Regions from separate parts of the Ruegeria sp. AM7 genome, predicted to be linked through region 2. Evidence: riboswitches for the same ligand, from Rfam matches in the RefSeq annotation. Region 2 holds a riboswitch; the other holds the start of a gene.
What was found. A riboswitch is a leader RNA that binds a small molecule or an ion and turns the genes downstream of it on or off. The one in region 2 is predicted to bind cobalamin.

Region 1 (4,853 bases), 1.9 Mb from region 2:
CACGGGCTGACTTACGCGCTCGACCTTGCCTATCCGGCGCGGTTCGACGCAGGTGGCGCAATACTTCACCCCGACAGCCATCGGGTTCGCGAATTGCGGTTCAATGGCCGCCCTATCGACGCAAATCAGCGCTTTGTTGTCGCGTTGAACAACTACCGTGCCAACGGAGGCGGGAACTTCCCGTTTGCCGAAAACGCGACCCGAATTCCTCTGCCAGTCCTTCCGATTCAACATATTGTACGGGATTACCTGTCGGGCGTCTTACCGATGGACCCGTTGGAAGAGGCGCCCCAGCCTTTTCGGTTGTCACCTATACCCGGTGCCCATGCGCTTGTGAAAACCGGAGCGGCCGCGGACCAACATCTGGAAGAACTGGCACGCTATCGCGCCAAAGTCATCGGTCCGGATGCGAAAGGTTTCCTGAACATTCAGCTCTCCCTCTGACGGGTTGCCAAGCATGAACCAAATGCCTATATCCACCGGTGAGAGGTTGGCGCGGGCGAGCGCCTCGCCAACCTGGTCAGGTCCGGAAGGAAGCAGCCACAACGAGCCCCGCTTGGGTCGATGTCCAACCTCTCACTTCATTCCTCCGCAGTTTTGACCGGTTTAGACGCCCAGCACTTATGCAATCAAGCGCGGCCATAGGGACGCGTTGCGACGCGCGAACGCGCCGATATGGCCAATGTCCTTCAGTCCGAATTCCTGCGGTGACAGCATATGACGCCGAGCGCTGGAGCCGTACAGATCTGCCAACCGCCAAACGGCTTCGGGCGGAACCATCTGGTCGTCCTCGAAAGTGAACAGATCGACCGGTTTGCCTTTGTCTGCCCAGGTTGCAGCTGGCAGCGTTTTTCCGATTTCAGGCAGATAATTTTGGGGTGCCGTGCACCACTTGCGCCACTGCCAATAAACCGATGCAGGCAGGTCGGCCCCAAATCCCACTGCTTTTCCTGGCAGGTATCCAACTGTTTTTACCGCCAGCGGAACATGTCCATACCAGAACAAGGACGCCAGCGCGCGATAAGGCCAAGGGTGATCACTGATTGTCACCAGCCCCGAACACACACAGATCATGCGATCTATATGGTCGATATCAGGTTGTATTGGCCCCAACATCCCTCCGACCGAGTGCCCTATGCTCCAGTGTTCTGCGTGTGGGTAACGCTGGCGCATTTCCGCTCTGGCGGCAGGCATGTCGGTCAGCGCCCAATCCGCCATCTTTACCCGCGATTCCTGCAGTGGTCCGGTTAGTGAGTGGCCAAAGTCGCGATAGTCGTAGGTCAGGCAGGCGATCCTCTGATCCGCTGCCAGCCAATGTGCGAAATGCTGATAGTAATCCCTCGGGACACCGGTCGCACCATGTATAACCACGGCGACTTTGGGATCAGTCACGGGCCGGTACAGGCGCGCCGACAGCATTGCCGAACCGGCAGAAAACCGAAAATCCTCGGTCAGGACGGGGGGTGTATCATCCAGCATAGCGTTGCTCACCTGATCTGAACTGTTCGGTTCACCCCTTATCCCCACTTCTTTGGCCGGGCTGAGTCAAGGGCGCATCAAGATGACCAAACGTCCACTTTGCGCGCGCGCCCGCTTGACTCAAAGCCCGCTCAGCCGCTAGCGATGGCGTGATGGTTCTTGTCCCGTGTCGGGACAGGATGAAAAGGGAACACGGTGCGGTTCTGCCCGGTCATGCCGGAACGATCCAATGCCGCGACTGCCCCCGCAACTGTAAGCGGTAAGCAATGCCTAAATACCACTGGCCCGCAAGGCTGGGAAGGTCGGCAACGCGATGACCCGCAAGTCAGGAGACCTGCCATCAAAGCAAAACTGTAACTCGGGCGGGGTGTCCGGGCGGGATTGTCAGCGCGCTGTCACACCTGATCCATGCCCCGTTCCCCGCGCGGAGGGCGCATTATGATCTGGAAGACAAAAACGCACCAATTCAGTGCAACCCTATGTCAGAAAACCGGCAAGACCTGCCCGGCTCTGGCGCAGATGGCACGAGCTGTTGTGCAAGCGATGGAAACCGCAGTACCAGCCACGTCGGACGAGTTCGCGTTGGACGGCAGCGGAGAGCTGGGCCATTGCCCACAGGGCTGCATCGCCCGATTCCGCGCCCAGAAAGATCAAATTCGCATCTTCTGCGGCACCAGCACGGACGCCTCGCTGGACGCGTTGGACGGTTATGCGGATATGCTGTTCGGCCCCGATGCTGCGGCCCGTCCGACCGGCCTGTTGCCTGCGCCGCCCTGTGCCATGCTTGAAGTGTCAGAGCTGGCCCCGGCGCAACCAGCACAGCCCCAGCAGCATCTGGCGCTGTAGCTCAGCCCGGCGCGCGGCTGGCCCAGCGCATCTGCCCATCGGTTTCAACCGCACAGGGCCGCACGAAGCGCAAGCGACGCAACGCCGCGTCGGGTGCCATACCTTGTTCTACCATCAGCCGCAGGGCGATCATCCCCGACCGCCCGCACCCGCCCCGGCAATGCACCAGCACCCGCCCTCCACGCGCTAGAATATGCGCGGCAGACTGGCTGATCCGGGGCCACGCGGCCTCGGTGTCCGGCGACGGCGCGCCAAAATCCACAATCGGCAGGTGCGTCCAGCTTATGCCCTCGGCCCGCAGGTCATCCCCCAGTGTTCCCGCCCCGGCCTTCGCCATCTCGGAGCTTGTGGTCATTGAGATCACAAGATCGGGCCGCCAGCGGCGGATAACATCCAAATCCCGCGCATATTCCCCCGCGCGCCCCGGCAGCGGCGCCAGCGCGACATAACCAGCCCCGACCGCGACCGCGTGAATTGCAAATGGCTCCATCCCCGCCCTCCTTTTCACATAGCTTCTATGCCGTGCAAACTGACCTGCAAACCGAATTTCCCCCAAGGCGGCGGTGGACGCGGGCGGCGGGGGTCTCTACGCTGCATCGGAACCCGAATCCGACAGAGCAGATATGACCGACACGCCCAGCCCCGCCTATCAGGTTCTTGCCCGTAAATACCGCCCGGAAACCTTTGCCGATCTGGTCGGTCAGGACGCTATGGTGCGCACGTTGAAAAACGCGTTCGAGGCGGATCGGATAGCGCAGGCCTTTATCATGACCGGCATTCGCGGCACCGGCAAAACCACCACGGCCCGGATCATCGCCAAGGGCATGAACTGCATCGGCCCTGATGGCGAGGGCAAACCCACGACCGAACCCTGCGGCCAGTGCGAACATTGTGTGGCGATCATGGAAGGTCGCCATGTCGACGTGATGGAGATGGACGCCGCCAGCCGGACCGGTGTGAACGATATTCGCGAGATCATCGACAGCGTCCGCTACCGCGCGGCCTCGGCCCGCTACAAGATCTACATCATCGACGAAGTTCACATGCTCTCGACCAGCGCCTTCAACGCGCTGCTCAAGACGCTTGAGGAACCGCCCGAGCATGTGAAGTTTATCTTTGCCACCACCGAGATTCGCAAAGTACCCGTAACGGTCCTGTCCCGCTGTCAGCGCTTTGACCTGCGCCGGATCGAGCCCGAGGACATGATCGGCCTGCTGCGCAAGATCGCCGATGCCGAGGGCGCTCAGATCGCCGAAGACGCGATCGCGCTGATCACCCGCGCGGCCGAAGGTTCGGCGCGGGATGCGACCTCTCTGCTGGATCAGGCGATTTCACACGGCGCCGGCGAAACCAGCGCCGATCAGGTGCGCGCCATGCTGGGTCTGGCCGACCGGGGCCGGGTGCTGGACCTGATGGACATGATCCTGCGCGGCGACGCTGCCGGAGCGCTGACCGAACTTGGCGCGCAATATGCCGAAGGGGCCGACCCGCTGGCCGTGCTGCGCGATCTGGCCGAGATCACCCATTGGGTCTCGGTGGTTAAAATCACCCCGGATGCCGCCGAAGACCCGACCGTTTCCCCTGACGAACGCGCCCGAGGTCAGCAAATGGCCGAGGCCCTGCCGATGCGCGTTCTGACCCGCATGTGGCAGATGTTGCTGAAGGCGCTGGAAGAGGTCTCAGCCGCGCCTAACGCCATGATGGCCGCCGAGATGGCCGTGATCCGCCTGACCCATGTTGCCGACCTGCCCAGCCCCGAAGAGTTGATCAAACGGCTACAGGATGCGCCTCCCCCACCGCCCAACGCCGGACCCAGCGGTGGAATGCCCGCGCCAACACACGCCGCGCAGGCCCCGGTGGCCTCTGCCTATGCCCCACCAGTCCGAGGCGGAGCAGGCGCGCCGACAGCCGCACTGGCGCAGGATGTACAGACGGCACTGGCCCGTTACCCGACCTTCGAACATGTAGTCGAACTGATCCGCACCAACCGGGATGTGAAACTGCTGGTCGAGGTCGAAAACGGCGTCCGGATGGTGTCTTACCAACCCGGTCGGATCGAGTTCACGCCAACACACTCAGCTCCAACCGATCTGGCCGCCCGCATGGGCACCGCACTGCAACGCTGGACTGGCAACCGCTGGGCGGTGACGATCGTCGCCAACGGCGAGGCGGCAACCATCGCCGAAATCCGCGATGCCGCCGATCTGGCGCTAAAGGCCGAGGCCGAACAGCACCCGCTGGTGCAAGCGGTTCTGGCACAGTTCCCCAAAGCCCGGATCAAACGCATCGAAACGCCCGAGGAACGCGCCGCCAAGGTCGAAACCGAAGCCCTGCCTGAGGTCGAAGACGAATGGGACCCGTTCGAAGAGGACTAACCCTCCCGCGCCCGCCACGGGCCATCGGCTGACGCCGATACCCCTGAGCGGACTTGGGCCCGGCAGAGCGCGGGCGTTGCCCGCGCTCTGCCGGGCCCAACGGGAGGAGAGGTCTTGCAAAAGACCGCGACGACGGGCGGGAGGGCACTGCCC
Region 2 (4,853 bases):
TTCACCCCGACAAATATCAGACGACCGGCTGGCCACCTGCGCCATCGCCATCGGAGGACAGACATGACCGTTCATTTCATCGGCGCCGGACCGGGCGCTGCCGACCTGCTGACCCTGCGCGGGCGCGATATCATCGCGTCCTGCCCCGTTTGTTTGTACGCGGGTTCACTGGTGCCCGAGGAAATCCTAGGCCATTGCCCCGAGGGGGCCAGGATCATCAACACCGCGCCGATGGATCTGGATCAGATCATGGCCGAGATTGAGGCCGCGCATAAGGCCGGTCAGGATGTGGCCCGCCTGCATTCGGGCGATCTGTCGGTCTGGTCCGCCATGGGCGAGCAAATCCGCCGCCTAAAAGAGATGGGTATCCCGGTCAGCGTGACCCCCGGCGTGCCGTCCTTTGCCGCGGCAGCCGCGGCCTTGGGCACAGAACTCACACTACCCGGCCTCGCGCAATCGGTGGTACTGACCCGCACGCCGGGCCGCGCATCGTCGATGCCCGAGGGTGAGACGCTTGAGAACTTCGCCCGCACCGGCGCTACACTGGCCATTCACCTGTCGATCGGCAATCTGGACAAGGTTATTGCCGACCTGACCCCGACATATGGTGCCGATTGCCCGGTGGCGGTGGTCTATCGCGCCAGTTGGCCCGATGAGCGCATCATTCGCGCCACATTGGAGACCCTGAAAGACGCGTTGGACGACAGCATCGCCCGCACCGCTCTGATCATGGTCGGCCCCGCGCTGGCGGGCGAAGGGTTCGACGAAAGCTGTCTGTATTCCAAGGATTACGACCGCCGCTATCGCCCGCAAAGCGCCGACAGCCCTTGGTCCAGCTGGAGCCCCGAGGATGAATGAAACGATGACGACCCCTCCGGGCCTTTTGATTTCTGCACCGTCCTCGGGGACGGGCAAAACCACCGTCATGCTGGGCCTGTTGCGGGCGCTGGCAGAGGATGGCCTGACCGTTCAGCCGTTCAAGAGCGGACCGGACTATATCGACCCGGCTTTTCACCGGGCAGCTGCAGGGCGGGCCTCATTCAATTTGGACAGCTGGGCTATGGGTGAGCCGTTGCTGAGCGCCATTTCGGCACAGGCCAAAGGCGCGGATATCGTGGTCGCCGAGGGCTCGATGGGGTTGTTCGACGGCGTCGCCAAACCCGGTGAGCTGGGACATGGCTCCAGCGCCGAGACTGCGCTGCGCATGGGCTGGCCGGTGGTGTTGGTTCTGGATGTGGGCGGTCAGGCGCAATCGGCGGCGGCGACGGCTTTGGGGTTCAGGATGTATAACCCCGACCTACCTTTTGCCGGCGTGATCCTGAACCGCTGCGCCAGCCCTCGGCATGAGCGGTTGACCCTGCTGGGCATGGAGCGCGCGGGCCTACCGGTTCTGGGCGTATTGCCCCGGCGCGGCGACCTGACCCTGCCCGAGCGGCATCTGGGCCTGATCCAGGCCGTCGAGCATCCCGATCTAGAAAGCGCGATTGTAGGCTATGCCGCGTTCCTGCGCGAGCATGTCGATCTTGAGGCGATCAAGCGGGCGGCGTCCTCAGGCCCGAATGGGCCATCGTCCGCCGCGCTGCCGCGGCCCCCGGCGCAACGGATCGCGCTGGCCCGCGATGCCGCGTTTTCGTTTACCTATCCGCATTTGCTGGAAGGCTGGCGCGCGGCAGGGGCCGAGGTGTTACCGTTCTCGCCATTGGCGAATGAAGCCCCTGCGGCGGATGCAGATCTGGTCTGGTTGCCGGGCGGATATCCAGAGCTGCATGCGGGAACTCTGGCCGCTGCATCCGTCTTTCAAGAAGGCCTGCGGAAACATGCGCAGACCAAACCCGTGCATGGGGAATGCGGGGGCTATATGGCGCTGGGACAGGCTCTGATCGACAAAGAGGGTGTCTCGCATCAGATGGCCGGGTTGTTGGGACTGGTGACGTCCTATGAAAAGCGCAAGTTCAATCTGGGCTATCGCCGCGCCGAGTTGTTGGCCCCGATGCCCGGTTTTGCCGTAGGCACGGGCCTGCGGGGGCATGAGTTCCACTATTCTTCGATCATTGAACAACCCGACGCGCCCTTGGCCCGCGTGTTTGACGCCGAAGGGGCCGAAGGGCCGCAGACCGGCTCGGTACGCGGCAACGTCACGGGCACGTTCTTTCACCTGATCGCAGAGGCCTCAGTATGAGTGGGTTTGTCTCGTTCATCGGATCGGGTCCGGGCGATCCGGAATTGCTGACGCTGAAGGCCGTGGACCGGATGCAAAAGGCGGATGCGGTGCTGTTTGATGACCTCAGCAGCGGGCCGATCCTGACCCATGCGCGCGACGATGCCGATCTGGTAGGCGTGGGCAAACGGGCGGGCCGCCCCTCGCCCAAGCAGGACCATGTCAGCCGGTTGCTGGTGGATTACGCCCTGACCGGGCAGCGGGTCGTGCGGTTGAAATCCGGCGATGGCGGTATGTTCGGGCGTCTGGAAGAAGAACTAGTGGCCCTGCGCGCGGCCGGGATCGCGTATGAGATCATCCCCGGCATCCCCTCGGCCGTGGCGGCAGCGGCGGCGGCGGGCATCCCGCTGACCCGCAGGCTGACCGCGCGGCGGGTCCAGTTTGTCACTGGTCATGATGTCAGCGGCAAACTGCCCGAGGACCTGAACCTGCCCGCTTTGGCCGACCCGGATGCGACCACCGTCGTCTTCATGGGCAAGCGGACTTTTCCTCTGCTGGTCGAAACGCTGAACGCCCACGGTCTGCCGCTGGAGACACCAGCACTAATGGCCGAATCCGTCTCGACCCCCGAACAAAAGCTGCATCGCAGTACTGTAGGCGCGCTGTCCGAAAAACTGGCGGACGAGATAGGCACCGCCCCGGCGCTGATCCTTTATGGCCCGCTGGCAGAGTTTGACGATGTTTGACCTGACCTTGATCGGCATCGGCACCGGAAACCCTGACCACGTGACTTTTCAGGGCGCGCAGGCGATCCGCGCGGCGGATCTGATCCTGATCCCCCGCAAGGGCGAGAATAAGGCCGATCTGGCCGGGCTGCGCGAAAAGATCATTGCGCAGGTGACCGACACGCCGCCGCAGATCGCCTATTTCGACATCCCCAAGCGCCGCTCGGAAGACGGGTATCTGCGCGGGGTGGACGAATGGCACGACACAATTGCGCTGCGCTGGCGCGAGGCGATTGCCGCCCATCCCGGTGCACAGCACGTGGCGCTGCTGATCTGGGGCGATCCGTCGCTATACGACAGCTCACTGCGAATCGCGGCGCGGTTGGACCCTCAACCGACGACGCGGGTGATCCCTGGCATCACAGCGCTGCAGGCGTTGACAGCGGCCCACGCGATTCCGATCAACGAACTGGGTGCACCCTACATCGTGACCACGGGGCGGCGGATTCGCGACGAAGGGTGGCCGGACGGTGCATCAAACGTGGCGGTCATGTTGGATGGTGAGTGCTCGTTCCAACATCTTCAGATGGCAGATTATGACATCTGGTGGGGGGCTTACGTGGGCATGACTGAAGAAATCCTGATCAACGGCCCTCTGACCGGTGTTGCACAGTCGATTCTGGACACCCGCGCCGCTGCGCGCGCTGATCATGGGTGGATCATGGATATTTATCTTCTCAAAAAGCGCGTGATCTGACCTAAAACGTCGCAAATGACGATTGCGCTGCAGCAGATGTAACGGCTAAATGAACCTGTCTGGTCCTGTCGGCAATACCGGCAAGCTAAGAGGGAATGTGGTGAGACCGCGCGCGATCGAATCCACAGCCGCCCCCGCGACTGTAAGCGGTGAGCCCTGTTCAACCAGCCACTCCTGAGTTTCAGGGGGAAGGCGAACAGAGGCATCGACCCGCGAGCCAGGAGACCTGCCAGGCACGAATGAAAACACCAACCGTCGGGTGCGACGGTAAAGGAGAACTAAAAATGGCAACTCAAGCAACGACCGCATCGACCTCACGCGTTGGTATCCTTCCGGTTATGTTCGCTGTGGTTCTGGGCCTTGGCGTCGTCACGCTGACCGGCCACGTTCAGGCCGCGGCCCTGCATGACGCAGCCCACGATGTGCGCCACGCGACCGGCTTCCCCTGCCACTAAACCCATGTTTAGCCGTATCCTGACCAGCGCGTTGTTCGCTGGTGCTGCAGCGGGGCTGATTGCCGCCTTGCTGCAGTTGGTCTTTGTGCAACCTGTGTTGCTGCACGCGGAACTGTATGAATCAGGCGAATTGGTCCATTTCGGCGGTGACGTCGTAAGTGCTCACCCCGAGCTGCCGGGAATGTTCTCGGACCTGTTCCGCGATGCGCTGAGCGTCATTTTCACGATGCTTATCTATACCGGTTATGCGCTGATGATGATTGCGCTGATGTCCGTGGCTGAGGGCAACGGCCACAAGATTGACGGGCGCACCGGCGTTTTGTGGGGGCTTGCGGGGTTCATTGCCGTGCACCTCGCACCCGGATTCTCGCTCGCGCCAGAAGTGCCCGGCGTGGCAGCAGCCGATGTCGCTGCGCGTCAGATCTGGTGGTTTGCGACCGTCGCCGCAGCAGGCGTTGCCATGTGGCTGATTGCCTTTGGCGGCACCCTGATTAGCTATGTGATCGCAGCCGCCTTGCTGTTGGCCCCACATCTGATCGGCGCGCCCGAGCCGGACGTGTTCACCGGCCCCGTTCCGACCGAGATCGGAGCGCTGTTTGCCGCACGCGCCTTTGGCATCGGACTGGTAGCCTGGGTTCTGGTCGGGGCATTCGCCGGATACTTCTGGCGACATGAAAGTCAGCGTGCCGAAGCTGCGGCCTGACCAGCACGCCTATAAACACGCCGAGACCAGCTCGGCGTGTTTCTACTACCATCAA

Region 1: it holds a riboswitch for cobalamin, as region 2 does, so the genes downstream of both, ACR3EG_RS17200 (hypothetical protein) here and ACR3EG_RS07445 (CbtB domain-containing protein) in region 2, are expected to answer to the same signal.

What each region holds. Positions count from the first base shown of each region.
Region 1 is NZ_JBQFJE010000003.1:2,643,960-2,648,812, forward strand. Features, by position in the region: gene ACR3EG_RS17185 (bifunctional 2',3'-cyclic-nucleotide 2'-phosphodiesterase/3'-nucleotidase) at 1-444, shown strand, start outside; RNA gene ffs (signal recognition particle sRNA small type) at 484-582, shown strand; gene ACR3EG_RS17195 (alpha/beta hydrolase family protein) at 622-1,479, opposite strand; cobalamin riboswitch at 1,616-1,835, shown strand; gene ACR3EG_RS17200 (hypothetical protein) at 1,918-2,325, shown strand; gene ACR3EG_RS17205 (protein-tyrosine phosphatase family protein) at 2,327-2,815, opposite strand; gene ACR3EG_RS17210 (DNA polymerase III subunit gamma/tau) at 2,949-4,700, shown strand.
Region 2 is NZ_JBQFJE010000003.1:749,643-754,495, reverse strand. Features, by position in the region: gene ACR3EG_RS07470 (cobalamin biosynthesis protein) at 1-67, shown strand, start outside; gene cobM (precorrin-4 C(11)-methyltransferase) at 64-858, shown strand; gene ACR3EG_RS07460 (cobyrinic acid a,c-diamide synthase CobB) at 851-2,179, shown strand; gene cobA (uroporphyrinogen-III C-methyltransferase) at 2,176-2,904, shown strand; gene cobF (precorrin-6A synthase (deacetylating)) at 2,897-3,640, shown strand; cobalamin riboswitch at 3,684-3,888, shown strand; gene ACR3EG_RS07445 (CbtB domain-containing protein) at 3,925-4,095, shown strand; gene ACR3EG_RS07440 (CbtA family protein) at 4,100-4,798, shown strand.